Regions from separate parts of the Dorea acetigenes genome, predicted to be linked through region 1. Evidence: a T-box and tRNA genes for the amino acid it is inferred to sense, from the RefSeq annotation. Region 1 holds a T-box; the other holds one or more tRNA genes.
The links. A T-box is a leader RNA that pairs with one kind of tRNA and senses whether it is charged. The one in region 1 lies ahead of OCV99_RS00275 (valine--tRNA ligase), so its partner is inferred to be a tRNA-Val.
Positions count from the first base shown of each region.

Region 2: it encodes a tRNA-Val, which carries the amino acid that the T-box ahead of OCV99_RS00275 (valine--tRNA ligase) is inferred to sense. The anticodon was not compared.

Region 1 is NZ_JAOQJU010000001.1:45,687-61,235, reverse strand. It holds gene OCV99_RS00335 (stage V sporulation protein AD) at 1-311, opposite strand, end outside; gene OCV99_RS00330 (SpoVA/SpoVAEb family sporulation membrane protein) at 311-769, opposite strand; gene OCV99_RS00325 (stage V sporulation protein AB) at 819-1,235, opposite strand; gene OCV99_RS00320 (stage V sporulation protein AA) at 1,195-1,881, opposite strand; gene OCV99_RS00315 (hypothetical protein) at 1,865-2,044, opposite strand; gene OCV99_RS00310 (SigF/SigG family RNA polymerase sporulation sigma factor) at 2,154-2,867, opposite strand; gene spoIIAB (anti-sigma F factor) at 2,846-3,304, opposite strand; gene OCV99_RS00300 (STAS domain-containing protein) at 3,306-3,617, opposite strand; gene OCV99_RS00295 (tetratricopeptide repeat protein) at 3,698-5,059, opposite strand; gene OCV99_RS00290 (hypothetical protein) at 5,086-5,223, opposite strand; gene OCV99_RS00285 (bifunctional folylpolyglutamate synthase/dihydrofolate synthase) at 5,217-6,572, opposite strand; gene OCV99_RS00280 (LTA synthase family protein) at 6,578-8,791, opposite strand; gene OCV99_RS00275 (valine--tRNA ligase) at 8,841-11,501, opposite strand; T-box leader at 11,560-11,821, opposite strand; gene OCV99_RS00270 (aminoglycoside phosphotransferase family protein) at 11,908-12,954, opposite strand; gene OCV99_RS00265 (glycosyltransferase) at 12,947-14,275, opposite strand; gene OCV99_RS00260 (TIGR04283 family arsenosugar biosynthesis glycosyltransferase) at 14,290-14,964, opposite strand; gene OCV99_RS00255 (sulfurtransferase) at 14,969-15,549, opposite strand, start outside.
Region 2 is NZ_JAOQJU010000007.1:77,464-93,012, forward strand. It holds gene OCV99_RS08100 (LamG-like jellyroll fold domain-containing protein) at 1-2,865, opposite strand, end outside; gene OCV99_RS08105 (Rpn family recombination-promoting nuclease/putative transposase) at 3,088-3,975, opposite strand; gene OCV99_RS08110 (GNAT family N-acetyltransferase) at 4,361-5,353, opposite strand; gene ispF (2-C-methyl-D-erythritol 2,4-cyclodiphosphate synthase) at 5,355-5,915, opposite strand; gene OCV99_RS08120 (YmaF family protein) at 6,061-6,414, shown strand; tRNA gene OCV99_RS08125 (tRNA-Met) at 6,479-6,552, opposite strand; tRNA gene OCV99_RS08130 (tRNA-Val) at 6,616-6,688, opposite strand; gene gdhA (NADP-specific glutamate dehydrogenase) at 6,791-8,125, opposite strand; gene OCV99_RS08140 (phosphoribosylformylglycinamidine synthase) at 8,315-12,115, opposite strand; gene OCV99_RS08145 (TIGR01906 family membrane protein) at 12,200-12,901, opposite strand; gene OCV99_RS08150 (ATP-dependent DNA helicase) at 12,989-15,346, opposite strand; gene OCV99_RS08155 (TIGR03915 family putative DNA repair protein) at 15,360-15,549, opposite strand, start outside.

The DNA.
Region 1 (15,549 bases):
AGCGGAATCTGCAGGCTCTCCACCCCTGCCGATGTGGCAACTCCCTGACGCAAAAGGTCGCCGCCAAAGAGGAATCTTACCTCTTCCGGTTTCACATGGGCTTTCCCAAGCGCCAGTGTACATGCCTCCTTCTGCATGGTACTTTCTGCCTCTTCCCAGGTATTTTCCCCAAACAGATTGTCTTCTTCTACCATATCGAAAAACTTTCCCAACGGTCCCTCGCCTTCCTTCTTTCCCACGACGGAGGCGCTCTCTATCAGATAAGGTGCTCTGTCAAATGCAATACTTTGTCCGCCTTTTTTCTTCTCCATCATCCTACAATCCCCGCTTTCAACGCAATCCAATAAATCAGCCCGAGTATCCAGCTTGTAAAAATCCCATACAAAATAACCGGACCTGCAATTGTGAATATCTTGCAGCCAATTCCCATGACCTGGCCTTCTTTCTTATACTCAATTGCCGGAGCAGCCACCGAATTAGCAAATCCGGTAATCGGCACTAACGCTCCCGCTCCTCCCCATTTGGCGATACGCGGATAGAGATTTAATCCTGTCAACAGAACACTGCCCAGCACCAGAAGTAACGAGCACCATCCTCCGCCGGTATCTTTATCAAGTCCCAGCTTCTCACAATAATTTAAGATTCCCTGCCCTATCACACAGATGATTCCTCCCACGACAAAGGCTTTTGCCATATTTGCCGGAAGGCTGTGCATAGGAGTCTTCTGTTTTACATACTCCTGATAAGCTTGTTTTTCACTCTCTGTCATCTGTTTCATTGTGTTTCCTCCAAATTCATAAACTACTGCCGGACTGATACTACCAGCGGTGAAAAAAGAAAAGAAATGCTCCTATGCCTTTTCCAAGTGCCATTCCCAGTATTACCCACGGAATACATCTGATCAGCTTTGCCCTTCTTACAAAAATAGGAAAGACATTCAGCATCTCTGCCAACGCCATAGCCCAGCAGCCCACAAAAATCCCCGCCAGTATCCCAAATACAGGGAGCAGAATTTCTGCACAGGGAATCTCTATCTGATAAATAATAAAAATATTTCCCAGAATCCCTCCAAGGGCGGTGGCATCCTCATATAATAAAATATGCTCCCCCGTATGCGTCCGGTCTGCAAAATCAGAGATAACCCCCAGGCCACTGATAAAAGAAAACAGTCCTCCTGCCACTGTAATTCCTGCACTAAGACCTATGACTGCCAGCACAATCTGTAGTCCCCACATCCAGCTCTTTCCCCCTTCTTCCATAGGTTTCCACCAGTGTCGTTTCAATATCATTTTCATAGAGCCGCATTTCCACTTCCATCGGCGTGGGATCAACGGAAAACCGCTTCTTGCCGAAATGATTGAAAAAGACAAGAATACCTATAACCAGTCCGATACAATAGGACAGCTCCAACATCGTAAATCCGTCGGAAGGTCTACCCGCAAGAAGCTCATAGATCTGGCCGAACAGTTTTGTCGTATCTACGTCATTATTAAATGCCATAATCGAAAATGCCGCCCCCACAAAGGTAATCAGCACCACGCAGACCACTTTCACCGCATGTACCATTCCTCCCGGAGTATGCTGGTTCTCGTAAGTGACAATCATGTCCTTCTCTCCCATATTTTGCACCTCGATATTGGGGTACTGCTCATGAATACACTCAATAACCTTAAGAACCGATACTACCGTCCGGCTCCTTCCCTTTTTCTTCTCTTTCTTCGGATTATCAACAAATTTCAGAAGCTTCAGCGCCTTCAGTTTTGGGACAATCTCCGGATTACCGCACTCAATTTTTACGACCTGCCCAAGAGACACTTCCGGTGACGTCACTTCCACATTCTTATCACCTTTTATATACACTGTCTCATTCATTGCCGCCATAAAAATGCCTCCATCCGGCGTTCTCTGATATCGTTACCAGTGTCCCTTCGTTTACATTCTCTGCATTCCTTACATCTCCGAAATAATAAATAACTCCCACAATAACTGCCGCCGCCACTACACAAATTAAGCATACCCTGAGCTTTTTTCTGGCCTCATCCATCCTTATGCACCTTCCTTCTTCTAAAATAAATAAAAGAATTCCTGATTCTTGTGTTAGTATGGATAATCTCCGGAAAAATATGCACCGGTATGCTTTTTGCTGTTTTTATTTATAATTTTTCTCGCAGCCGCCCAAGGATTTTTTTCTCCATCCTTGATACCTGGACCTGCGACACTCCCAGGATTTTCCCCACATCCGACTGGGTCCGGCCGGCAAAATACCGCAGATAGATCAACTTTCTCTCTTCCCCATTAAGCGCTTTTAAAAGCTCCGACAAAAGCATGTGATCCACCACCTTGTCTTCCCCTGTCTCCTGCTCCTCCAGCTTATCCATCAGGGAAATCTCATGCCCATCCTTCTGATAAATGGTTTTATGCAAGGATTCCACTTCTGCACTCGCTTCCATCGCTGCCGCCAGTTCTTCCTTATCCACCTTAAGTTCCGCCGCAATCTCTGCAAGCAGCGGTTCCCTGCCAAGCTTCCTTCTCAGCCCCTCCTGACAGCTGAATGCTTTGCAGGCAAGCTCCTTTAGCGATCGGCTAACCTTAATCATTCCATCATCCCGAAGGAACCGCTTAATCTCTCCCGAAATCATGGGAACTGCATAGGTCGAGAACTTCACATCGTAGGACAAATCGAATTTATCAATTGCCTTCAAAAGCCCAATGCTCCCAATCTGAAACAAATCTTCCGCCTCTGCTCCCCGGTTATAAAACCGTTTCACAATACACCAGACCAGCCCTGTATTTTCTTCCACCAACTGTGCCCTCGCTTCTTTATCCCCTTCGTGAGATTTTTTGATTAAAGCGATTGTGTGGTCCATAACCCCCGTCCTTTGCCAATTGTTTTCTTCATTTTTACCGTGGTTCCCTCCTTCACCTTAGAGATTACTTCTATCTCATCCATAAATGCCTCCATAAAAGAAAACCCCATTCCTGAGCGCTCCATTTCCGGTCTGGTTGTAAAAAGAGGTTCCATCGCTTTCTTAATATCAGGAATTCCTACGCCCTTATCTTTGATTTCCAGATACAGATCCTTTCCCTGAATCCACGCCCGGATATAGATTTTATGTAATTCATTCTCGTATCCATGAATAATCGCATTGGTAACCGCCTCTGAAACGGCTGTTTTTACATCCGATACCTCCTCCAGCGTCGGATTGAGCTGCGTCATAAAAGAAGCTACTGTCACTCTGGCAAAGGCCTCATTAGAAGACCTGCTGTCAAATATCAATTCCATTTCATTCGCAATCTGTTCCATCCTATTTTTCCTCCTCATAGATCTTCATAATTTTCGTAACTCCCGACATCGTCAATATTTTCTTCATCCGCTCGCTGGTATGAGCGGCCCAGACTTCTCCCCCCAACATATAAATCTTCTTATAACGCCCCATTATCACACCAATTCCCGAACTGTCCATAAAATTCGTCTCGGCAAAATCAAAAATAATATAACGAATATGGTTCCGGTCTACCAGATGGTCCGCCTCTTTCTTGATTTCTTCTGCATTGTGATGATCCAGATCGCTGGGCAGAAAAATAGTCAGACAGTTCTCCTGCACTTCATATTTCATAAAACTCCTCCTCGTTTCCCCTTATTATAAAACAAAAGATATGCAGTTACCTGCATATCTCTTCTTTCGTATCTGTCTTTCTATTCATAGTCTTCCGAATATTCATCATAATAACCGTCATCTTCGCTGTAATCTGCACTCTCCTGCGCGTTCTGCGCTGCCTCTTCCTTCACTCCCGGGAAATTCTGGTCAAGGTTTGTATACCAGACATTAGCATTCTCACTGTCTCCGCTTGCCTCATAGCACTGTGCCAGAAGAAGCATCGCATAGCCGTTCTGATAACCGGAATTCATCTGCATCAAAGTAGTCAGGCTGGTAATCGCCTCCGTATAATTAGCCAGATCATAATTCTCTCTGGCACTCTCATACAACACCGAGCCATAGCGGTCATACAGTTCTCCGGTCATGGAATCATACTGTTCCCTTCCCGCAATTCCCAGTGCATCAGGATTTACCTTCAAAAGCTCCGTTACCATCGCCTCATCCGTCATATCCCCTTCCGTGTAACTGTTATAAATGCTCATAACAATCTCATAGCTCTCCTGAGTGGATTCCGCCGTCTGCTGTGCCGCCTCTGCCGCCTCCCCGTTAGAACGGTATTCTTCCAATTCTTTCTTCAAGGCACTGATCTGCGCCTCCTGGGTAGCAATCCGGTCGCTAAATTCCACTACCTGCTGATTTGTCTTTTCATTATTGGATCTGGTAACAGCAGGCATTACCATAAACCACATAACCGCAATTCCAACCACAAGACCAATCAAGATATTCACAATCGTCATCAGCCCCGCATGACCCTTAATCCCTGCAGCCACCGGCTGAATCACAGTATCATTGCCCACCTGATAGGATACTGCCTGGGACTTCTCCTCTTTTCTTGGATGCGCATTTCCCTTCTTGCGCAGTTGCTTCATCTCATGCATATAACGGAGCGTGATATCATTGGTTGTGTCCAGCTTGTGGGCGCTCCTTAGAGTCTGTCTCGCCTTTGAATACTGCTCCGTCTTCATATAAAGCAGCGCCAGCAGCTGATATGCCTTCAAAAAAGACGGATGAGACTGAATCGCTTTCTTCAGTTGGATAATGGCAAGGTCTTCCCCTTCCTGCCCACAATATTCCAGGCTCTGATTATACTTACGGATTGCCTGGTTTACCGCTGCCAGCCCTTCCGGATCTCCCTGTACCTTCTGTATATAATAATTGGCAATATTATCATGAGACTGAAAATTCTTGCTGAGAATCCACTCCACCAGAGCTTCTCCTATCTCTCCCCGCCCATAATATACCAGACCAAGAAGATTCCTTGCCGCAGTATTTTCTCTGTTATATTGCAGACTTTTCTTCAAGGAGGCTGCCGCTCCGGACATGTCTCTTATCTTTGCCCGTTTAAGCCCGTCATTATACCAGTAATTCGACTGGTACACCAGTTTTTGTGTATACTCCATATGCTCCTCGTATCTTTCCTTAAAATCTACTTGTTCGTCTGTTCAATCATTTCCCGCAGGATATCTGACATATCCGTCAGATCTTCCTGATATACGGCTTCCTCTATGTCCTGCACTTCCAGGCTTGGCTGGAATTTCTTCAGTTCTTCTTCATAATCTAACATACGGTCTTCCTCCCGTCCAATTCTTCTTTTATTGCTCCCGCCAGATAAAGCGACCCCAGGCAGTACACCTTCCCACCAGGTTCCTTCCGGCTTAACGCCTCCCGGAAAGCTTCCTTTCTGTCCGCTCTCACCAAGACGCTTTCTTCTGTATATTTTCTGAAAATCCGTCCCAGCTTGTCCGCCGGAACCTTCCTTCTGTCTTCTACTTCCGTAATTACAAATGTCTTTACTTTCAAATGCCTGCACAGATATGCAATCATCTGCTCATATTCTTTATCTTCCACCGCCGAAAAAAGGATTACCGGAAGTTCTCCCTTTTCGCTCTTCGGGCATGCAGCTGTCTCCACCGCACGCACGCTTTCCACAAAAGCTTCGACTGCCCCGGGATTATGAGCTCCATCAATAAAAACACCCGGAAGGACCTCTTCCATACGGCATTCCCAGGTGACAGCCGAAAGTGCTGCCCGCCATCTGGAATAATAGCTCTCCCTATCTGTGTCTCCGGCTGCCCTCTCTCCTTCTAACAATAAATATTCCATCGCCGCAATGGCAATAGACGCATTCATCGCCTGATACAAACCGCAGCCCCTAAGCCTCCACGGAATACTATCATCATACGCACTTCTTCTGAAAAAAGCAATATGTTTGTCCGTAATTTCAATGATTTTGAACGCATTTTTCGAGATTTCTCTACACTCCGACGAAAGTGATTCCGCCCGGTTTCTGATTACTGCAAGCGCCTCTTCATTTCCCGCGTCACAGATAACAGGAATCCCTTTTTTCAGGATTCCCGCCTTCTCCGCTGCAATTTCTCTGATTGTATTGCCCAGATACCTGGTATGATCCAGACTGATAGAAGTAATAATGGTAAGCGCCGGATTTTCGACGGCATTCGTAGCATCCAGCCTTCCGCCAAGTCCGGTTTCAAGAATAATATAATCCGGTTTCTTTCCGGCAAATACCGTCATCCCCATACCAAACAGAAATTCAAAATAAGACGGATGGGCGATTTCCTCCGCTTCCATCTGATCTGTCACTGCTTTCACGCGCAGAAATGCTTTCAGAAATGTCTCATCATCTATCTGCTTATTATCTATCCTTATCCGCTCATTAATAGAAACCAGATGGGGAGATGTAAAAAATCCCACGTGTTTCCCTTCCGCCAGCAAAATCGCCTGCATATAGGCACAGACAGAGCCTTTTCCATTGGTTCCCGCCACATGGATGATTTTCTGCCCTGTCTGTGGATTTCCCAGTCTTCTTAAGAATTCTGCTGTATGTGAAAGAGTATGCTTTTTCGTAAACTTTGGAATCTCTTCTATATAATCAACTGCTTCCTGATAATTCATCGCTGCTATTCTTCATCCTCTTTCGTTGCTTCTACCCAGGATACCCCTTCCTTTCCGGTTCCTGTGCCGGGAACTTCCGTAAGCTTCCCGTCTTCATAAATATACTCCGATGAAGTCCTGAATATGGTGTTGCTTGAGCCTACCTGACTGACGGTAATCACGTCTCCATCCTCCAGCGTTGTCTCCGGCAGCTCAATCCTGGTATTATTCAGGAACTTTATTCCCTTTTGCTTCTCGCCATTTACATACACTTTACTGGATTTTGTAAAATTCTCTCCATAAAGGCTATACCCTCCATCCAGATGAGAAACAATTTCCGACAAAGTAACATCCTTAACCCCCATCTGCATATGCCCCTCTGTAATCGGCGGCTCCCCGTCATATACATACTGCTCACCGTAGAGAATATCATACTGCAGAAGCTCCAGATCCGACAGATAATTCTTCGTCTGATTCCTTTCCTGATGATAATTAAATACCGTACCGGAATGAATACCCAGACGGTCAAACACCTCTGCCACAATCTGATAGGCCGGAATATTGCCGTCTTCCTTAGGCAGTCCGATATTATCCCAGATCACATAATTGGTATTATAGAGATAGCGGCTCTTAAGATCCTCTGCCTTCAGCCCCATCGTAGGAAGGTGATCGCCATAGAACACGATGACAGTCGGCTCTCCCCTGTCCTCAATCGCCTGTACAAGCTTTCCGGCAAATGCGTCCATCTCATACACTTGATTTACGTAATACTCCCATTTATTTTTCAACGCTTCATCTTCAATTCCCTGCACTTTGATTTTCGGATTCTCAATCACCTGTTCCTCCGGATAATCTCCGTGTCCCTGGACACTGATTCCCACTACCAGATCCTGCTGCTCTGTGGTGTCCATCGCCTCCAGAATATGCTCTATCAGAATATCGTCCTTCGCCCATCCATTCTCCGTAGTCTGAAGGATATTCATAAATTCTTTGCTTGTAAATGTATCAAAGCCCATATTGTTATAGACCCTGGCACGGCTGTAGAAATTACCGCCGTTGTTGTGCAGCCCATGGGTGCCGTAGCCCAGCGCAGACAGCGCCGTCGCCACACTCTCGCACGGTTTCTCCTTCACATAAGTTTTAAAAGGATACTCACCCGGTCCGAAGTACCGCAGATTCATCCCTGTCAGCACTTCAAATTCTGTATTGGCCGTTCCGGCTCCTACCGATGGTACTTTAAAGTAACCACTGGAAAAATTCTCATACATCTTGTGAAGATTCGGGCATGCATCTTCCGAAGTGGTAAAAAATTCTGCCTCTTCCACATCAAAATAAGATTCCAGCTGAATAAAAATAATGTTCGGCATTTCCTCCTGGGTAAGACTGGTTTCCGTCTTGGTAATCTCGCCATTGTTACTGATTTCAGCCATGGTTTCCTCACTGTAATCATTCGGCTCATCAATCCCTGTATTGAACAGGCTTGCCATGAAACAATAGGGAAGCCCATAATCCTCATAAGCAAAGGCAATATTTCCAAAATAATTGGAAATCACCCGTTTGTCCAGCGCCGCGGTTGTTAGAACAGAATAGATACCGAAGCATACAAAAACACCAATCAGTGCCACAACTCTGTGAAGTTTGCCTTCATACTGTCCTCCCCGCCGCCACATGGAGATTACCCAGACCACGACTGCCACAATCCCCACAGAAAGTATCACCAGCTCAAAGGGATTGAAATAATTGTTAATCAAAGAAACTGCATCCGTCGCCACCTTCAAATCCTGTGCATTAAAGGGCGTGACACGCTTCAACAGCATATAGCCGTTGCATACGCCAAGAACCATCCAGAGCACACTGATGATAATCCTGACAAAAACTCGCCTTCTGAACAGATATACAATAGAAAACGTCATAAATATCATGAACGCATTGTATAAAAATACCAGCGGCGTCTCTGTCATGTAATCCCATGCCTCAAACAGAGAACGCCTGGAAATACCTTCTATGGCGAAGTTAATCATGCAGGCAAGCAAGGCATGAAACAGGAGGGAAAAACGGTTCATAAATGCATAGACAGGCTTCATCTTCTTCGCAAACGCACTGTTGCGCCGCTCATTCAGTATCCGCTCCCGTCTCTCGCCTTTTGCCTTCCACCACGCCTTTATATCTTCTCGCTTCAAATGCTTTATTTTTTTTACAGTTCCTTTAACATCCGGCTTTTTGAAATGAATCTTCTTCATAGCATCCCCTTGTTTCCACATGAGGGGACAAATGCGTCCCCTGTGTTTTCTATGACATCTTTGCTTTTAATCCCTCAAGCCTCTCTTTAACCTGATCCATCATCTGCTGGTATTTCTCCAGTTTATCTTTTTCTTCCTGCACCTTAGCCGCCGGTGCTTTGCTTACAAACTTCTCATTATTCAGCATTCCATTGGAACGGGCAATTTCCTTTGTAAGCCTGCTCTCTTCTTTACGAAGCCGTTCCATTTCCTGCTCAAAATCAATCAGTTCCTCTAACGGTACATATACCGTAGCATCCGGAACTACAACAGACACCGCATCATCAGCAATTCCTGTCTTATCCTGCTGGATTAAGAAGTCATTTGCCGCAGCCATCATAATCGCAGACTGCTTTAAAGCTTCAAATCCAGCACACAGTGTCTGGTCTTCACATACCACGTAGACCTTTGCCTTTCTGGAATTCGGCACATTCATCTCTGCGCGGACATTGCGGACGCCCTTTACAATTGCCTTGAAATGCTCCGCAATATTTTCTGCCTCCGGAAAGCTCCAGCTCTCATCATATACCGGCCATTCCGACATCATAAGCGACGCTTCTTCCGGACAAAGGTTACTGTAAATCTCCTCGGACACAAACGGCATGAAAGGATGCAAAAGCTTCAGCGCCTTTTTCAGAACTTCCCGCAACGTCCACATAGCATCATTCGCCGCCTCTGCGTCTTCCTCAGCGTGATAGATACGGTACTTCGCCAGCTCAATATACCAGTCACAGAATTCATCCCAAATAAAGTCATATACCTTCTGAAGCGCAATTCCAAGTTCAAACTTGTCCATGTTCTCCGTTACGTCTTTCACCAGATTGTTGCATCTGGACATGATCCAGCAATCCCCCGGACGAGCGTTTACATCCTTCGGCTCTGTGATTTCCCTGCCTTCTATATTCATCATAATGAAGCGGGAAGCATTCCATACCTTATTAGCAAAATTCCGGCTTGCCTCAACTCGTTCATTATAAAACCGCATGTCATTTCCCGGCGCGTTTCCTGTTACCAGCGTCATACGCAGGGCGTCTGCGCCGTATTTGTCAATAATCTCCAGCGGATCGATTCCATTTCCAAGAGACTTGCTCATCTTGCGTCCCTGAGAATCTCTCACCAGTCCATGGATAAATACGGTATGGAACGGTGATTTTCCTGTATGGGCATATCCGGAGAATACCATACGGATTACCCAGAAGAAAATAATATCATATCCGGTTACCAGCACATCCGTCGGATAGAAATAATCCAAATCTTCCGTCTTCTCCGGCCATCCCAGTGTAGAGAACGGCCACAGTGCTGAACTGAACCATGTATCCAGAGTATCCTCATCCTGTGTAAAATGTTTACAGCCGCACTTCGGACATACCTCCGGCATCTGTCTTGCCACAACTACCTCGCCGCACGCATCACAATAGTACGCCGGAATCCTGTGTCCCCACCAGATCTGCCTGGAAATACACCAGTCGCGGATATTCTCTAACCAATGAAGATAAATCTTGTCAAAACGCTCCGGGACAAATTTCAGCTCTCCCGTCTTAATGGCATTGATTGCAGGCTTCGCAAGCTCTTCCATCTTCACAAACCACTGCTGCTTAACCAGCGGTTCAACTGTCGTGTGGCAGCGGTCATGTGTACCCACATTGTGGGAATGGGGAACTACCTTTACCAGATATCCCTGCTCCTTTAGATCTTTCACCATGGCCTCTCTTGCCTCATAGCGGTCCATTCCCGCATATTTACCGCCATACTGTGCGTTAATCGTCGCATCATCATTCATAATATTGATTTCAGGAAGATTATGCCGCTTTCCTACCTCAAAGTCATTGGGATCGTGCGCCGGTGTAATCTTAACCGCTCCGGTTCCAAATTCCTTGTCTACATAGTAATCTGCGACAATCGGAATCTCCCTGTCTGTCAGCGGCAGCTTACAGGTCTTTCCTACAATCGCTTTATATCTCTCGTCATCCGGGTGTACGGCGATTGCCGTATCTCCAAGCATGGTTTCCGGACGGGTCGTCGCGATCTCCAGATAATCATCCGTCCCAACAATCGGGTACTTAATATGCCAGAAATATCCGTCCTGTTCTTCATGTTCAACTTCCGCGTCAGAGAGAGACGTCTTACATACCGGACACCAGTTGATGATTCTGGAACCCTTGTAAATATATCCTTCTTCGTACAATTTAATGAATACTTCTTCTACTGCTTTTGAGCATCCCTCGTCCATGGTGAAACGCTCTCTGTCCCAGTCACAGGATATTCCCAGCTTCTTAAGCTGAGATTTAATGGTTCCGCCGTACTCTTCCTTCCACTGCCAGGTTCTCTCAAGGAATTTCTCCCTGCCGATCTCTTTCTTGTCAATCCCTTCTTCTTTTAACTGGTTCGTAACCTTGACCTCTGTAGAAATTGCCGCATGGTCAGTCCCCGGAACCCAAAGGGCATTGTATCCCTGCATCCTTTTGTAACGGATTAGAATATCCTGCAATGTATTGTCCAGCGCATGCCCCATATGGAGCTTACCGGTAATATTCGGCGGCGGCATCACAATAGTAAATGGCTTCCTGTCTCTGTCTACTTCCGCATGAAAATACTTATTCTTACACCATTTTTCATAAAGCTTCGGTTCAATCGCTTTCGGATTGTAAGTGGTTTCCATATTCTGGCTCATAACTCTCTCCTCTATCTGTATATTTTCTTCACATTTTAAAAAAATCGCCCTTTAAAAACTAAAGGGCGACTATATCGCGGTACCACCTTTATTTATATATAGAAAGAAAATCTTCTACATATCTCATCTTGTTCTGTAACGTGAACGACTACGGGATGACCTTGCCTCCGGGATTCTGTCTACGATCCGTCTGTTCAGGTTCAGCCATCCGGCTCCAAAGCTACCTTCCGCACCTCTTTCCCGAAACCGCCTTTCAGCCCTCGAGCAGTTCTCTCTTTCAGGACGAATCTATGCGTACTCCTCTTCTTCAACGCCTTTGCACATTGAATATGATAGCCATCGACTCCTGATTTGTCAAGGAGTTTCGAGAATTTTCAGAAAGTCTTAAGGCACTATTCAAAAGAAATTAATAGTACCTTGTTTCTATCATATCCAGAAATTCCCGGCTTAAATAATCTTCCATTTTCCGGAAGGTTTCTTCATTTCGGATTAATCTCCCCGGTTCCTGGTACTGTACCCACGCCATGGCACACCAGGTTATTCCACGCAGACAGGTAATTGGCACGAACAGACGCAGACGTTCTTCGATTCCCGCCACATCAAACCTGCCGTCCGCCGCCTTTTTATACTGCATAACGAAATCTGACATTTCTTCTTCGCTTAAGATGACATCTGTCTTCCAGAATGTAGTGGTAGGTGCCAGAAAATGCCCCAGATCCTGAACCGGATCGCCGTACAGCGGCTTCTCCCAGTCCACCAGATAATTCGGCTTCCCCGCTCCATTAATGAGAAAATTGCCGGAGTTTAACTCCGTATTGATACAGCAGCGGTATCCCGTATAATCTCCCACTGCATCCACCCTTTTCTGCCCTGCGAGAAGCAGTCTTTCTATCTGTTTCTTTTTCTGAATTTCTCCCAGATCCGACTGATAATAAGTCTGAACCATCTCCCTGCACTCGTCAAGAATCGCCTGCAGCGGATTCTCCGGCTGCAAAAGACCGCTCTCTTTTGTCCCCGAAATTCTTTCACCCGACCCAATGTACGTATCCGGAACCGGCGTACTGTGGATGTCCGCAAGGCAATGTGCCGCCAATGTCAGATCCTTTCGGTAATCAAGGGCATGGCCTTCCAGATATTCCATCACCATAACGCCATAATTCAGGTGTTTCCTGCTGCCATCCACATAAAGGGGCTTCGGTGTCCTCCCGGATGGCTCCAGGATTTTCAGGGCATTATGTTCATATTCAATTTGACGGTCAAGGTGCATCTGGCTTCCTGTATTCACCCGGAGCACCAGCTTCTTTGCCGTCACCGGATGCACAAACCAATAATTAATATTATATTCTCCCTGTGCAAGCGGCTGATACAACTCTCCTGCGCCCGCCGGAATCCCCAGCGCTTCCCGGTATTCCGGCATCTTTATATATTCTCTTAATCCTTCAATCCTATCCATTTCTTTTTACCTTCTCCATAATCTTCCGGAAAGGTGCTGTAATTCTCCAGCTTGTAGAATCCGCATAGACTCTGATTTCCGCCTCTGCCTTCGCTGCACGCGCCTCCAGATCCGCTATCTTCTCATTTGCCCGTTGAAGCTTCTTTTCCTGCTGTGCATTTATCTGAACCAGCAGTTCCTTTTCCTGCAAAAGTTTCTCTCTTTTCTGATATAAAATTTCTTTCTCCTGCTCCAGTCTTTCAGCCAGACTTTGGGCTTCTGTCAGCCGCCCCCTCTCCTGGGCCAGCACTTTCCGGTGATTTTCCAGATCCGCATTCACAATCTTAAGCTCACCCAGCTTGCTCAGCACATCCGGCGCCAAATACATCCACTCCTGGTTCATCCGGTAAACATCCTGCAATTTCATCTGGAAATGCTCCCGCAGCAAATCAGCCGCACCGGGCTTTCTGAGCAGCAGATCCAGCTTCTGCATCCCCATCAGCTTCATACTCGCCGCTTCCCCGGAATAATCAATCATCAGAAATGCCTTTTCAAATTCCAGCTCTTCATGGGATGCGGACAGAGGGTTCCGGAAATCTTCCCGGAATGTCCGCAAAAACTGTTCGTCCGATAGCCGCTCAACCAGATCTCTTCTGACAAAAAGCTGCTCATTATAATTCTGCGCCACATGCTCTCTGGTAACGCTGCTCACCTGTCCCTGCCCGTCTTCATGCCATCTGAAAAGAGTCAGCTTCTCCGGCAGCACATAGATAGGTGTTTCTGTCACAATCCGTATCCACAGGTCAAAATCCGCGAGCTGGCCATACATCAGGTTAAAGCCTCCTACCTTATCAAGGATTGTCCTGCGGAGCAATGCCGATGGATGGCACAACATATTCTTGTGCCTGAAAAAGTACCGCAGATACGCTTCCTGAGAATCCAGCCTGATACAGAAAGCTTCCTCTGCCGGATTCCCGCCGTCGTCAATTAGCCTTACTTCCGTAAAACAGGCTCCATATTCCGCATGGGATTCCATAAATGCAACCTGTTTTTCCAACTTGTCCTTCTTCCATTGATCGTCACTGTTAATAATCGCAACATATTTTCCAGAACACTTTTGTATCCCATAATTTGCAGAATAACAGTAATAATAATTATCCGGCATACGGATATACCGGATTCTTTCATCCTTGTAGGAACGGATTACTTTCTCAGAACCATCCGTCGAGCCGTCGTCTATAATGATAAACTCAAAATCTGTATAGGATTGATTCAACACACTTTCTATCGCTTCAGGAAGCAAATCTTTTCTGTTGTAAGTGCTCATCAATACACTAACCATTGTTCTTCTCCCGCCTATCTTATATTCTCATATTCTTTTGCAATCTTCTCCACATCTCCTCCCAGCCGGTAACGCAGCTGGAATTTCTGCATCTGCCACATAGTCCAGAGCATACCATATTTCTGGAACCTCCGGGAAGACACCAGAATACTGCTGTCGATCCTTATGATGGGGATTTTCTTCTTTTTCATCCGCAGGGAAAATTCATAATCCTCCATCAGAGGCATCTGCGGCATCCCACCCATTTTTTCAAATAATTTCTTCTGTATAAGGATACCTTGGTCAGCAAAAACAATCCTGCGCAGCTTTACCCGCAGATTAGACATAAACCCACAGATCCGCATCAGGATATGGGACGAATCAAAGACAATCTTAAGACAGCCCGCCGCTTCTCCCCTCTTGATTTTATCAGGAATCTGAAGCAGGACGTCCTTTTTCAGAAGCACATCACTATGCACAAAGAACAGCACGTCCCCCTGCGCCTCTTTTGCTCCGGTATTCATCTGAATTCCCCTTCCCCTGGGGCTATGGACTACACGGAAGTCCGGATCAATTCTCTCCAGAGTCCGATCCGTACTTCCACCATCGCTGAAAATCACTTCAAATTCACCTTCCAGGGTTTTTAAATTCTCCTGAATCCGCCTGATTCCTTTTTCTTCATTCAATATGGGAATAATGATTGAAACCATGTATTTACTCTACCTCACCTACGACACACCAGCGCCAGTATGACTGATCATAATTCCAGGTGTTCTCATATCCGCACATCTCAAGAACAAGCTGTACATACGCAGAACGGATTCCGCCTGTACAGTATGCCACAACCTTATCATCCTTTTCCACTCCTGCCGCTTCAAACATCTCCACGATCTCATCGTTCGGCTTAAGAGTGCCGTCATCCTTGAACATATCGGTGTACCTTACATGGATGGCTCCCGGCATATGGCCACCCTGTGCCTCGTCGTAAAGAACAGCGCCGTCGTACTCTTCGTCTGTTCTGACATCCACGATCGTATAATCATCGTAATTTGCCTGCAGTTCTTCCGTCGTCATTACATGGGTATTATCAATCTCATCGATTTCCACTTCTGTCTTTTCCGGTTTAGACGCAAGATGCTGCGTTTTCACACCAGCCGCTTTTGCAGCCGCATAACCGCCGTCAATCATCTTCACATTCTCATAGCCTGCCGCAGCCAGCTCCCAGAGAAGCCTTGCGTCATCTCCCCAACCATCTTTCGTTTCTCCCACAAAAACAATTTCTTTCTCTTTTGAAA
Region 2 (15,549 bases), on a different contig from region 1:
CCAGCCTTTACTATCTGTAATAATCACACCATGGCTTACTACTTTATATCCCGCCGGAAGTGAACGCTTTGCTGTAAAGGACATTTTATTAGTATTTTTGTTATATGTAGATGTACATAAAAGCGTAACCTGTTCTTCTACTTCTGTTTCTGCCTCTGCATAAACCGGAATCAATGTTACATCTTCCATTACATAGAAACTATAGTTTGCTGCATAACAAACAATTTTATCCTTGTCCGTCTTCCAATATACAAATTTCTGACCTTCCGGTGCTTCCGGCGCTGTTACCTTCACAAGATCCAGAGCTTCATATCTTCCGATTTCTTCAATGGTACCAGCATTATTAATGCTGACTGTATATTTCTTAGCCTCAACTGTAATCGTAATCTTTGCAGTAATGTTGTTATCAGAATCAGCATTTTCTTTCACACTTGCAGTTATTACTGCCTCTCCAACACTATTAGCGGTAATTTTTCCATCCTGAGCAACGGATACAATAGAATCATCGCTTGAAGACCAGTTAACTGTCTTATCTGCCTTTTCACCGGCTTCAACTACAGCCGTAAGTACAGCGTCAGCTCCTTCTTCCAATGCCATCTCAGAACCTTCATTAATCGTAACCTTTGTCACAGTCAACTCTTCTGCTGTCGGAAGTGCATCAATCTGTGCTTTGACACTGGCAATATATTGATTAATTTCTTCTGCACTGCTCATGCCTTCAATTGCTTCATATGCATCACTGATTATAGCATCATACTCCTGCTGCTGTTCGGTTAGATATATAACATCAGCTTTATAACTTTCCAAGACAGTATAAGCATTTTCCATTGCCTCGTTAAACTCTTTCTCTGCCAGGGCTGCATCTGTTGGAATACCATCAATGACCTCTTTCGCATCTGTAAGAGCCTTAGTTACTTCTTCTGCTGTCGTTGCAGCCTGAATTGCCTTTGTCCCGCCTGCAATTGCTACTTGAAGTGTTGCTTTCTCATCCTCGCGATAATCATCTGCATTTGCATAGCTGTTCAATTCTTCAATCGCTGCTGCTTTAATTGACTCAAGTTCCGCTTCTTTAGTTACCAGCGCTTCTGTTGCCTGTCCAAGTGCCGCTACCGCTGCATCCACATTTTCCTGCGTTGCATCTGCATCTGCAAGTATAGCTTTTGCATCTGCAAGCGCCGCAGTATATACCGCCCAACTTGCTTCTGTGTACTTGTCCGCATCTGTATCTGCAATTGCGCTGTCAACTGCTGCCTGAAGGGCTGTCTTGTCAGCCTCCTCTTTACCTGCAAATTCATCCGCAACTTCCTCAGCTGTCAGAGCGTAATTGTAGATTTTAAAGTTATCCAAATATCCTTTAAAATACTCACCATCGCCCCAATCTGATCTACCAATCCAGAGTTTACTGTCCTCCTTTAATATGCCAGTCAAACTCTCTGTTTTATTAGGATACTCATTCACCAACACACTGTCAGCATAAATCCGTATTCCATCTTCCGCAAAAACGACATCAACATGATGCCATCCCGTTCCTCCATAAGCATTAGAAGCCACGTTCGGTCCCCGGAATGTATCTATCCAGCCATTTATAAAATCTTTTATTCCGACATATGATGTAGTGCCTTCTGATGTGGCGTAAAGCACCCAATTATGACCATCCGTCACATTATTTCTATCATAAGAGACTGTTAACTCCTCACAACCAGTCAAAAGGCTGCTGCCATCCTCTTTTTTAACGTCCAGATATACATTACCACTTCGCATATCTAAAACTGTTCCGCCATTCTCATCTGCAAACGCCACATCTCCAACTGGAGTTGCAACAGCGCCTGCACCTTTAAGACCCTCATCAGCATCATCAAAAGTAAAATCTGCAATTAATTGTCCCTTTTCCTGAAGAACATTTACAGCAATACTGTCACTTGCTACAACCCGACCTTCTCTTATCCAATTTGCGGTAATCGTCGCAGTTCCTTTGCTCTTACCTGTCACTATGCCATCTTCAACCGTTGCGATATCAGAATTATCAGATACCCAGTTCACTGTACAGTCAGAAAGTGCCGCCACATTAACCGTATCCAGTTCAATTGTTTTTCCAATTCTTATATACTGTGTCTCTGTTGTAATCGCACTGCCACCCTTATATAAAAGCTCAGCCTGCGTTGCATCTACCGCTACATCGTAAATCTTTACTTCATCAAATTGACAATTGGCATTAGTATCCCAAGCATTGATACCCAGACACATTGTACTATCCAAATTTGTAAAAGCGGTTTCACTTACCGTCTGTGTACAATCAAGCATTCCATTTCTGTAAATAGAAGCTGTATTTCCCTGAACAGATATGATATACTGCTGCCATTCATTATTTACTCTGGTATAGCCAACCATATTATTATTCTGATTGTTGATAGCGCTCCATATACCATTGCCTGCAAGAGAAATCCAGTTGTCATTATTTCCAGTAGCTCGTACTCCCCAGTTAATCAATGAATCTGCCCATCCCATATCTGCCTGTGGGTTAGCCCAAAAAGAAATCGTATAATCGGCAGTTCTTCCTTCGGATGGCAAATTCAAATCCAGTCCATAGCTTCCATCCAGATATACAGCCTGCCCTGCGCCATCTCTTCCAGTAACATATTGGATCTCTCCCGTATAATCAGAACTCAGATGATCCTGCTTCGCTGTTGCCTCTATTTCACTATCAGTTTCCTCAAGATTACCTTCGAAATCATATTGCCACTTCGGTATCAATTCATCGACTACCGTATTCGCCGCGTCCACTGTCTTTACCGCACCCGGAGCAACCATGCCGATCGCCATTGCTGCTGTCAGAAGCCCTGCGCAGCCTTTTTTCCACTTCCTCATAATAATCTCCTTTTCTACAATATTGTTTTGCTTTGCTACATAAATATCATTTTCTCTTCGCTACCCTCCTTTTCATATTTACGCAATAATACTCGTAGAGTAAGCAGCTCTACGAAACATTTGGTGGTTCAGCAAAAAATGTAATAATATTGGAATAAAAGAGACAGAAAAAAGAAGGGAAAATGAATTTGAAATATTTCATCTTCCCTTCCTTTAAGATTGTTAATTTGTTTTAATTCCATTTTCAAGAAGCAATTGAACGAGACGTTGATTTTCTTCCGATAATTGCTGTTTTTCAGAAGTTAATTGCTGCTTCTCGGCAGCTAATTTCTCTTTTTCCTCCAACGCTTCTTTCAGCATTCTCTCCCGGCCAGCTGTGCGGCGTCGGTAGTCTTCCCTTGCCTCACACTGCTGGCGGATCTTTTCGTCCTGTGTCAGGACATAAACGGAGTCAACAGCGTCCTGTAAATATTTATCCGATTTTGCAAGCATTTTTAATTCCTCCCATGTGGTAGCTTTGAAGAGGCTTGCCCAGTGATCGATTCCATACTGCATGTCCTCTTCCGTTGCCAGATTGATACAACTTAAGTCTAGCACAGAAAGACGCAGTTTGTCACTATAAATACGTCTGGTTTTTTCGTTCATTATCCGATAAGTAGCGTAGAATTCGGGAGAATCCTCAAAAAGTGTAAAATCCAGGATGCCGATATGGATTGCGGGTTTGACGGCAGTATAATCATCCCCGCTGTTTAGGTTATCAAAGGCACGGCAGAGGTAGCAAAGCGAACGCTCAGGCCAGTTTCCTTCGTTGGCGACCTGCATCTCAAGGTTGATGACAGTATTCCGGTTCAGTTCAATCCGAATATCCAAAATAAATTCCTTGTCGGTAATCGTTTTACCTAATTCGATGGGATTGGTGATAGTGACCGAATGGACATCGGAAATATTCAGATGCAGAAGGGAGCAAAGCAGTGATTTCAGAACCTGGTTGTTCCTTTGGAGCAGCGCACGGAACAGATAATCATTCGTCAGAGGAATGCCAATAGGTCCGCTTACTTCGTCCCAGTTAATTTCATCATGTAGCAGTAGTTGATAATTAGTATCAGGCATAGAGTCAGTCCTTTCTTTCATTTGTAAATATTTAAGAAATTAAGTAACTATATTTGGACAATGCGGCGAAACGCCTAAGACCAAATAGAAAATAAAGAATGCAACGAGAATAGATTACATATTTTGTTGCAAGTTAGATACATTGTATCAGCTGTTACCGTAAATGTAAATAGCAAAAACGAAAAAAGGAGGAGACATAAATAAACGCTGCTTTTTCTAAGAAATGATAGAAATATATCATAAATTGACTAATTTGTAGTAAATAATTGCTTTTTTTTGAGCATTTATTGACAAGCATTTTGTTTTAAACTTAAACTAATTGTTCTTGCAAAAAAAATCGTAGAGCTGCTTACTCTACGATTTTTTATTCGATGTTCCAACCCCTTTACACAATTTCATTCAGATAAATAGGTGAAAGCGGCACAATTTTCTCAAGTTCCCCCTTTAACCTTTCTGTCATGGATACTCCCTCTTCTGCGGCAATTTCTTCCACTGTCTTACTTCCGAATATCAGGCTGCCCAATGCCTCTACCGTCAATACGCCTTCGCTGTTTTCGGGTTTTCCCTCCATCAGCATGACTCCGGAAAATTCTGTGCCTGTCAGCAAGAAACATTTGTTATTTTCCTCTATAAGCGGGTCTGTCACGTGGAAACATGCCGCCATCAGGCAACGCAGCTCAAGAATCTGCAGCAACCGTTTTAAATACACAATCCGAACCATAATTTTAGGCTTTTCATTTTCCGCTTCTGTTACTATCGGACGCAGATCACATATCTTTCCATCTTCTTCTATAATTGCCAAGTTTCCGCCGTCACTTCTGTATTCTTTCAAAAGCCTTCTATAATATGCGGGCGTCCGCTCTGCATAGACCTTCGCGCGCCCCGCCAATGCATGTTCTGCAAATGCTGCAAGAGCCTCACAATCTTTTTCCTCCGCAAGCCTTATTCCATCGCCGCTGCATTCTGTTTTTGTCAAATACCTGTGCTCCTGTTCATACACCGTCCGAAATCCATAAGGTGTATAAATGCTTTCGCTTGCAGGCATCAAGAACGTAAAAGGTTCACCTTCTTTATACATAGAACGCAAGGATTCTTTCAGAAGCCCTGCCATATATCCTCTCTTCCGGTACTTTTCTCTGGTTGCAACTGCCACAATGTAGTGGGATGGTTCCTTTCTTCCATTTACCATCAATGTATAGGGATTGAGATGAAGCATTGCCTGGATACCTCCGTCCTCCTCCACAACAAATATCGTGTTATCCTTCGTCTTTTCAGAATAATAATAATCAATGAAAGACGAACTGTCTTCTGAAAATACCTCTTCATACAGAGAGCGAGTTTTCCCGTGTTCCATTTCCGCCAACTTTCTGATATGCATATTACTCTGCCTCCCCATCTGTATGCGGGCAGCCGCAGCAGCCTGCGCACTTGCTCTGCTCATCCACTCCGACTGCATAACTGTAATTTGCAATCGTCTCAAGGCATACCACCGCCTGAGCCGAAATCCCTTCTCCTGTCCCGGTAAATCCAAGCCCTTCCTCTGTCGTCGCCTTAATATTTATCTGATTCTTTTCGATATGAAGCGCCGTTGCCACATTTTCCCGCATTTTCTCAATATACGGCGCCATTTTCGGGCGCTGGGCAATAATCGTCGCATCTATATTTCCAATCACATATAACTCATTGTCAATCAATCTTCCTACATGTTCCAAAAGCTTCATACTGGAAATCCCTTTATACTGTGGATCCGTATCCGGAAAATGCTTCCCGATATCGCCAAGCGCCGCCGCCCCCAGCAGTGCATCCATAATTGCATGCAGCAGCACATCCGCATCGGAATGTCCCAGAAGTCCTTTCTCATAAGGAATTTTCACCCCACCCAAAATCAAATCTCTGTCTTCAGTCAATCTATGAACATCATATCCCATGCCAACACGCATCACCTGTCCTCCTTTTCCGCCTGGTTTTCTTTTATTATTATTTATTTAGTATAAGATATACAAAAAACAAACGCAACACCCAATCCTTTTTCACCGCACGTCTTGCCCTCCACAGCATATGCTAAAAGAAAAAAGGAAATATTTCATGTATAATAATCAAAATAATTGTAATAAACAAAAACATGTCCACGAATTAACAGGCAGCACCGGGATTTTTGAAGAATGTAATGACTGCCACAATCACAGATTCTGTACCGTAACCGGTGAAGCTATCTATATACCGGGGAAAAACGACCATTTTCACGAAGTAAAGTTCCGCACCGACTTCACAGATGAACACTTCCACGAATTTTGCGGAAAAACCTCCGGTGCAATTGATGTAGGCGGCGGCAAGCATGTGCATTTCATCAAAGACTGTACCGAGAAAGAAGATAATCACAAACACGAATTTCAGGCAGCAACATTGATTGACAGCCCGATTGATTTTAAATGCAAATAACGGAATCGTTAGATTTTTCGTTATACTAAAAATGAGAGACAGTTATCTGTCTCTCATTCTCAAGTAGCGGGAACTGGATTTGAACCAGCGACACCACGGGTATGAACCGTGTGCTCTAGCCAACTGAGCTATCCCGCCATATTCGGTTTTCCATCACATTCTGTAATTTGAAACCATTGTAACAGCAAATCTGTTACAAAATGGGACCTACAGGGCTCGAACCTGTGACCCTCTGCTTGTAAGGCAGATGCTCTCCCAGCTGAGCTAAGATCCCAGTCTTGTGGGTTGCTTTTCCGCAACCCACTCGTCTATCATACTACCAACCTGAACAAATGTCAATAGTTTTTTTGCTTTTTTTCACCACTTTTTTTCACGCTTATACAATTCCCTGTGCAGTCATTGCATCTACTACCTTCTCAAATCCTGCGATATTTGCGCCTACAACATAATTGCCTTCTGCGCCATATCTCTTAGCAGCGTCTGTCATATTGTGGCAGATATTTACCATGATATCCTTCAGCTTGCCATCCACTTCCTCGAATGTCCAGCTGAGACGTTCGCTATTCTGGGACATTTCCAAAGCAGATGTAGCAACACCGCCTGCATTCGCAGCTTTGCCAGGTGCAAATAATACACCGTTCTGCTGCAGGTATTCGGTAGCTTCCATGGTGGTAGGCATGTTAGCTCCTTCTGCAACAGCAATACATCCGTTAGCAACCAGCGCCTTTGCATCATCTAATAACAGTTCATTCTGTGTAGCACATGGAAGAGCAATGTCAACTTTTACAGACCAAACTCCTCTTCCTTCATGATATTCTGAATTCGGGCGATAATTCTTATACTCTGTCAGTCTTGCACGTTTTACTTCTTTGATTTCCTTTAACGCTGCAACATCAATTCCTTCCGGATCATATACCCAGCCGTTAGAATCGCTGACCGTCACAACCTTAGCTCCCATCTGCTGTGCTTTCTGTGTCGCATAAATCGCAACATTACCAGAACCGGATACTGCTACAGTCTTACCTGCAATATCAATTCCATTCAGCTTCAGCATTTCCTGTGTCAGATAAAGAAGACCGTAACCGGTAGCCTCTGTTCTTGCCAGAGATCCGCCATAGCTTAATCCCTTTCCGGTCAGCACGCCTTCATAGACTCCGCGGATTCTCTTATACTGTCCGAACATATAGCCGATCTCTCTTGCACCTGTTCCAATATCACCAGCCGGTACATCAGTATCCGCACCAATATATTTGCACAACTCTGTCATAAAGCTCTGGCAGAATGCCATAACCTCTCTGTCAGATTTACCCTTCGGGTCAAAGTCAGAACCACCCTTGCCGCCGCCGATTGGCAGACCTGTTAAGGAATTCTTGAAAATCTGTTCAAAACCGAGGAATTTAATAATACCAAGGTTTACAGATGGGTGAAGACGTAATCCTCCCTTGTATGGTCCGATTGCACTGTTAAACTGTACACGGTAACCGGTATTTACCTGTACCTGTCCTTTATCATCTACCCACGGTACACGGAACTTAATCTGTCTTTCCGGCTCAACCAGTCTCTCAAGCAATGCTTCTTTTCTGAATTTTTCTTCATTTGCTTCTACAACTACCCGCAGTGATTCCAGTACTTCCTTTACTGCCTGATGGAATTCCGGTTCTGCCGGATTCTTTTCAACAACCCTCTGAATGACCTCATCAACATATGACATAGTTTTTTCCTCCTTGATACAAAAAATTAAAAACAGAGCAGACTCTGGAGCCCACTCTGTTTTGACGCCTTTGTCCTTTACCATATTAAAGTAATATGGCATAAAACACAAGACATTTTTTTAATTTTTTGCAACTTTTTTTCGTTTTCCTGCATTCATATCTATTTTGTTCTATTTTCTTGACTTTTTTTATTTAAAATATGCAACGCCTGACTCAAATATTTTCATATCCTGTTCGCCATAAATGTTAATTGCCACAGAACGCCCTCTTCTCTCAGAATGCGCCATCTTACCAAGTACACGGCCATCCGGGCTTGTAATACCTTCGATTGCATAATAGGATCCGTTGACATTCCACTCTTCATCCATACTGATGTTTCCTTCCGGATCACAATATTGGGTAGCAACCTGTCCATTTGCAAACAATCTGCCAATCCACTCATTGCTCGCAACAAACCGCCCTTCTCCATGAGACGCCGGATTCGTATATACGCCGCCAAGCTCTGCCATCTGGAGCCATGGAGATTTATTTGTAACAACCTTTGTATATACCATCTTGGAAATATGGCGTCCGATGGTATTGTACGTCAATGTCGGCGAATCTGCTGTCTGTCCCGTGATTGCTCCATTCGGCACCAGCCCAAGCTTCACAAGCGCCTGGAATCCATTACAGATACCCAGTGCCAGTCCGTCGCGTTCATTCAAAAGCTTCTGTACCGCCTCCTTAATCTTTGCATTCTGGAAAGCAGTTGCAAAGAACTTAGCAGAACCGTCCGGCTCATCGCCAGCACTGAATCCGCCCGGGAACATAATAATCTGAGACTCGTTAATAGCCTTCTCAAATACACCGACAGAATCAACAATATCTGCTGCGTCCATATTCTTAAACACTTTCGTAATTACCTTCGCACCGGCGCGCTCAAATGCCTTCTTACTGTCATATTCGCAGTTTGTTCCCGGGAATACCGGAATAAAGACGGTCGGCTGTGCAATCTTATGGCTGCAGATATGAACCTTCTTTGCATGGAAGCATCCATCTTCTTCCAATCCGCCCTCTTCTGTCTCTTTTCCCGCAACAAAAAACGCTGTCGGTCCGTCCTGGGCACCGGAATTCGTCTTAAACACCTTCTCAAGAGTTTCTTTCCATGCATCCACCGCTTCATCAAGAGCAATCACTGTATTACCATATGCAAATACACCATTATCGGTCACTTCTCCGATTACCGTATAGGTGATACGAAGCTCGCCCACCTTATCCGCCGGGACTTCCGCAATCAAATCACCAAACGCCGGAGCAAACAACTCTCTCGGATCCATATTATGTTCAATCTTTACACCCATGCCATTTCCAAATGCCATCTTGCTTACAGCAGCAATCACGCCGTGGCGATCCGGTACATATGCTGATACGATCCTGCCGCTGTGAATATCATCTGAAAACTTGCCGTACTGCTCCATAACCTTCCCGTAATCCGGCAAATCATTCTCATCTGTATCAATTCTAAGCCATACCAGTTTATTCCCTGCTTTTTTAAGCTCCGGTGTAATAATATCTTTTTCTTTCGCCACATCAACGGCAAAGGATACCAAGGTAGGCGGAACGTCAATATCTTCAAAAGTTCCCGACATACTGTCCTTACCGCCAATAGACGGCAGACCAAATCCAAGCTGTGCACTGTAAGCTCCCAAAAGTGCAGTAACCGGATGGCTCCATCTGTGCGGGTCTTCTGTCATGCGCCGGAAATATTCCTGGAAGGTAAAGCGAATCTTCTTATAATCGCCGCCGGCAGCTACAATCTTTGCCACAGATTCTGTCACTGCATACACAGCTCCATGGTATGGACTCCAGCTTGACAAATACGGATCGAATCCGTAACTCATCATCGTCACCGTATCGCAATCCCCTGTAAGCACCGGAAGCTTCGCAACCATCGCCTGCGTCTCTGTCATCTGGTACTTTCCGCCATGCGGCATGAATACAGAACCTGCTCCGATGGAACCATCGAACATCTCAACAAGTCCTTTCTGCGAGCACACATTCAGATCACGCAGCGTATCCAGCCATTTCTCTTTTACGTCATCTACTTCCACTTTATCCGTCAGAATACTGTCAGCCTTATTCGGAATATCTACCGCAACGGCAGTTTCCTGATGGGCGCCATTGGTATCCAGAAATGCACGGGACAGATTCACGATTTCTTTGCCCCTCCAGGAAAGAACCAGCCTTGGACTTTCTGTTACAACCGCAACCTCTACCGCCTCCAGATTCTCTTCCTTGGCATATCCCATAAACTCTTCCACATCTTTGGGGTCAACAACAACTGCCATACGCTCCTGAGACTCAGAAATGGCAATCTCTGTTCCGTCAAGACCTGCATACTTCTTCGGCACCTTATCCAGATCAACTTTCAGCCCGGCTGCCAGCTCACCGATTGCAACGGACACGCCGCCTGCGCCGAAGTCATTACATTTCTTAATCAAACGGCTTACTTCTTCTCTGCGGAAAAGCCGTTGTATCTTACGCTCTGTAGGCGGATTTCCCTTCTGAACCTCTGCTCCGCAGGTCTCAATGGATTCTTCTGTATGCACCTTAGAAGAACCTGTAGCGCCGCCGCAGCCGTCACGCCCGGTACGTCCGCCAAGGAGAATAATAATATCCCCCGGATCAGACGTCTCACGGATAACCGCTCTTCTCGGGGCAGCACCCATAACCGCACCAATCTCCATACGTTTCGCAACATAATTGGGATGATAAATTTCCTTTACAGCCCCGGTTGCAAGCCCGATCTGATTTCCATAGGAGCTGTAGCCATGGGCAGCTTCCCGGACAAGCTTCTTCTGCGGAAGCTTTCCCTTCATCGTATCTTTTACTGACACGGTCGGGTCTGCAGCGCCGGTCACACGCATTGCCTGGTATACATAAGTACGTCCTGACAGCGGATCACGGATTGCGCCTCCAAGACAGGTAGCAGCGCCGCCGAAAGGTTCAATCTCCGTCGGGTGGTTATGCGTCTCATTTTTAAAGTTCACAAGCCACTCTTCTTCCACGCCATCCACCGTTACCGGTACGACAATACTGCAGGCATTGATTTCATCAGACTCTTCCTGGTCATCAAGCTTTCCTTCCTTTTTTAACTTTCTCATTGCCATCAAAGCCAGATCCATCAGGCAGACGAACTTATCCTCCCTGCCTTTAAAAATCTCACTGTGATCTGCCAGATACTGCTGATAGGTTCCTTCAATCACAGCTCTATAATCTCCCTCACCAAACGTCACTTCCTTAAGCTCCGTTGAAAAAGTGGTGTGGCGACAATGATCTGACCAGTAAGTATCCAATACCCGGATCTCTGTCATAGACGGATCTCTGTCTTCCTCTTCCTTAAAATACTTCTGAATATGAAGGAAGTCTTTAAATGTCATAGCAAGGCCAAGGGAATCATACAGTTCCTTCAGCACATCTTCAGCCATATCCTTAAATCCATCGAAAATCATAACATCCGCAGGCTCGTCAAATACCGTTACCAAAGTCTCCGGTTTCTCCATTCCTGTCTCACGGGAATCTACCGGATTAATGCAATGATTCTTAATCGCCTCAAATTCTTCATCCGTAATCTCTCCTTCCACAACGTAGGTTGTAGCTGTCTTGATTACCGGCTTTTCGTCCTCTTTAATAAACTGCACACACTGTACAGCCGAATCAGCACGCTGGTCAAACTGTCCCGGAAGAAATTCTACAGAAAACACCCTGTTTCCTTCCTCTATCGGGAACTCCTCTTTATATAATACATCAACAGGAGGCTCACTGAAAATTCCATTACATGCTTTCTCAAAAGTATCATCAGAAAGATTCTCCACATCATAACGAATCAAAATACGGACATTATCCAGTGTCTTAATTCCCAGATATCCTCTGATTTCATGCCTCAGATCCTTCGCCTGTACTGCAAACTCCGGTTTTTTCTCAACATATACTCGTTTTACACCGTTCATAAAACTTCCTCCACTTATTTTTTTAATCTTTATCTCATAATAGCACGCCCGTGCCATTAGTGAAAGCAATATCTTGCAATTCTTTTATGCGTTATGCCTATTTTTTGTCTTTTTCCCCCATAGGAAAAAGACGGCAGCCAGTAGGATAAGCCCTCCCACAAAACATGCTCCTATCCGCATAACCATATCATAAAAGAAGCCTTCCGGCAACATTCGGATCATATAATCCGTCTCCGGGTCAAACAGCCATAAATCATTTGTAAAAAAGATTTCATGGAAAATCGTAAAATACTTATTAAAATCTGATGCAAATAAAACTCCCATCACTACCGTCAGACCCCCGCAAATGCCCAGCGCCTGGAAATAGGCTCTTGGAAGCGCCTCTCCTAAATTCACTTTCCGAAATGCAAGAATCAGAAAAAGAAGTACAGAACCACCAAGCAGTATCCACCGCAATTTCAGACCGCCAAGGAACAGATTCTTCACATCTGCCATATGCAGCCTGTCCTGTTCATTAAAAAAATCCTGTTCTTTTCCTTCCACCGTTGTTATCACAGACAATTCTTCCCTCTGGCCAATCAGATATGCCATCATCTTGTCCGTAACATCCATCACGTCAGACATCTCCATCCCTAACGCTTCCGTCACTCCATATTTTTCATATTCTCTCTCATAGAATCTATATTCAGAATCTCCATAAATTGCCACCTGGAAACTGGTAAGCAAAAGTGCAATAATCAGAAAAATCATTGCTGCCGCCGCCATTACCTTTTCAAACTTCTTCATCCTACAACATTCACCTCTGCTAATATTTATCCGATTATTATTTTAACACAGGAGTTTGTGATAATCACTCTTTTTTATAAATAATACCTAAAGATTGCCTTCCCAAAATTCCCGGAGCATCGCTCCCACACTGGAAATCGTACATTGTCGGATGTCCTTCCACTCCCGCGGAAAGGTCTCCTGATACCCGGGTTCTCTGAATCTTTCATCTAAAAGCAGGATAATCCCTCTGTCTTCCTCAGTCCGGATTACCCGTCCCGCAGACTGCTGCACCTTGTTCATTCCCGGATATACATAAGCATAATCAAATCCTCTTACGCCCCTTGCGTCAAAATAATCCTTCAAAAGTTCCCTCTCCCTGCATACCTGGGGAAGACCGGTTCCCACAATTGCCGCACCAATCAGCTTATCCTCTGACAAGTCAATTCCTTCTGAAAAAATACCGCCCATTACGCAAAACCCCATCAGGCTCCCTTCCCTCGCTTCTTCAAAGCTCTCCAGAAAGATTTCTCTTGCTTCCTCTGACATATAAGGAGCCTGTATCAGGCAATCCACACACGCTCCCCTGTCTTCTACCATCTCTGCAAACACGGTATAGACCTCTTCCATGAATCTGTAAGAAGGAAAAAATGCCATATAATTTCCCTTCTTCGCCAAGGCCGCCGTAAGCAAGTATTCTGCATAGCGCCGATACATCTTTTCTCCCCGCAGTGTATATTTGGTGCTGACATCTGTCCCCAATACCAGGAGCCTGTTATCCGGTGGAAATACCGACTCCGCATATACGGCATAATCATCTTTCTCGGTACTGAGAAGTTGTTTATAATAATGAATCGGCAGCAAGGTGGCAGAAAAGAATATCGTACTGTTTCCTTTTTCCAGGTACTCTTTCAGGTTCACAGCCGGATTTACGCAAAACAGACGGATCTGAAATCTTCCGTCTTTTTCCAACTCACAATAAATAAGATAATTCTCATCCAAATGTTCGTATACACTCACAAAATTCCTTACCGTAAAGTACAGATTCAGCACTTCCTCTCTTACCGCCTCATCCTTGTACTCTTCCAGGAAGCGTTCCAGCTCTGCTATAACCTGCAAAAGCTTCAGATAAATATGTGTCGCGCTGTTTAGCACCTGAATCCCATCGCACTCCCGCTTAAGCTCCAGAAGCTGCTTATTACACTCGTCCAATCTTCCCGCAAGCCTGCCATCCATGTGCTTCACCAGCCTTCTCACATGCAGGACATCCTCTTTATACAGGCTTGCGCTATACATCTTGCGCCCGCGCTCCACCAGATTATGAGCCTCATCAATTAAAAACAAATACTCCCCTTTCACACCTTCTCCAAAAAAGCGCTTCAAATGGGCATTCGGATCGAATACATAATTATAATCACAGATAACAGCATCCACCCATTGCGCCGTATCAAGTCCCAATTCAAAAGGGCAGACTTTCCACTTCTCAGCCTGTGCCTCCAGCACAGGACGGCTGATTTTCTTCTGTGTTGTAATCAATTCAAACACCGCATCATTCACTCTGTCAAAATGTCCTTTTGCATAGGGGCAATAGTCCGGGTTACAATCTGTCTTTTCACAAAAACAGATTTTCTCCTTCGCCGTCAACGTAATGACTTTATACTCTAACCCTCTCTCGGCAAGAATCCCAAACGCCTGCTCTGCCACCGTCCTGGTTATTGTCTTAGCCGTAAGATAAAAGAGTTTCTCTCCCAATCCTTCTCCAACTGCTTTCACGGAAGGAAAGACGGCAGCCATCGTCTTCCCCACACCGGTCGGTGCCTGGATAAAGAGCTTTTTTCTTCGCATAATTGTACGATACACAGAAGCCGCCAGTTTCTTCTGACCTTCTCTGTATTCATAGGGAAACACAATCTTTTTTATAGAAACATCCCGAATCTTCTTCCATTCCGCCTGAAAATGCGCCCACTTCTCATATCTCGCCACCAATTCCAAAAACCATTCTTCCAGCTCGTGAGTCTGGTACTCTTCCCGGAAACGGCGCACTTCTTCTGTCTCCATATTACAGTACGTCATCTGCACTCCAATCTGTGCAAGCCCCTGCTTCTCAGCGTAAATGCAAGCGTAACACTTCGCCTGAGCCAAATGAACGGCTATCGGCTCCTTCAGGCTGTCAAGCTCCTTAAAAACCCCTTTAATCTCGTCAATCCAGACACCGTCCTCACCATCGATCACGCCGTCTGCCCGGCCTTCCACCTGTATATCGAACTCTTCAAAAGGAATCACCCGCTTCAATGTCACTTCCGCATGGTAGTCCGCCCCCATCTGCCTCTGAATCTTACGGTGCAGTTTCGCTCCAAGCTGCATGGCATCTTTATCCATCGTCGCTACCCGGTTGTCTATATCTCCGCTCCGCAATATAAATTCTACCAAATTGCGGACGGAAATCCTAATCAGCTGCTTCTCCATCTTCCTCCCTCCGTCAGGATGCATCAAATTCTGTCATATTCACTCTATACCAAAGTGGCAGATGCTGCCTCTGACACCTGGGATTCGATCTTTCTTCTATGGAAATCGTCCGGCAAAAGCCCTTCCAAAGCTCTGAAAAATGCCGCTCCGCCTCTGATATATTCCTCGTCTTCTCAAAATCTAACGTATCATCAGACGCCAGA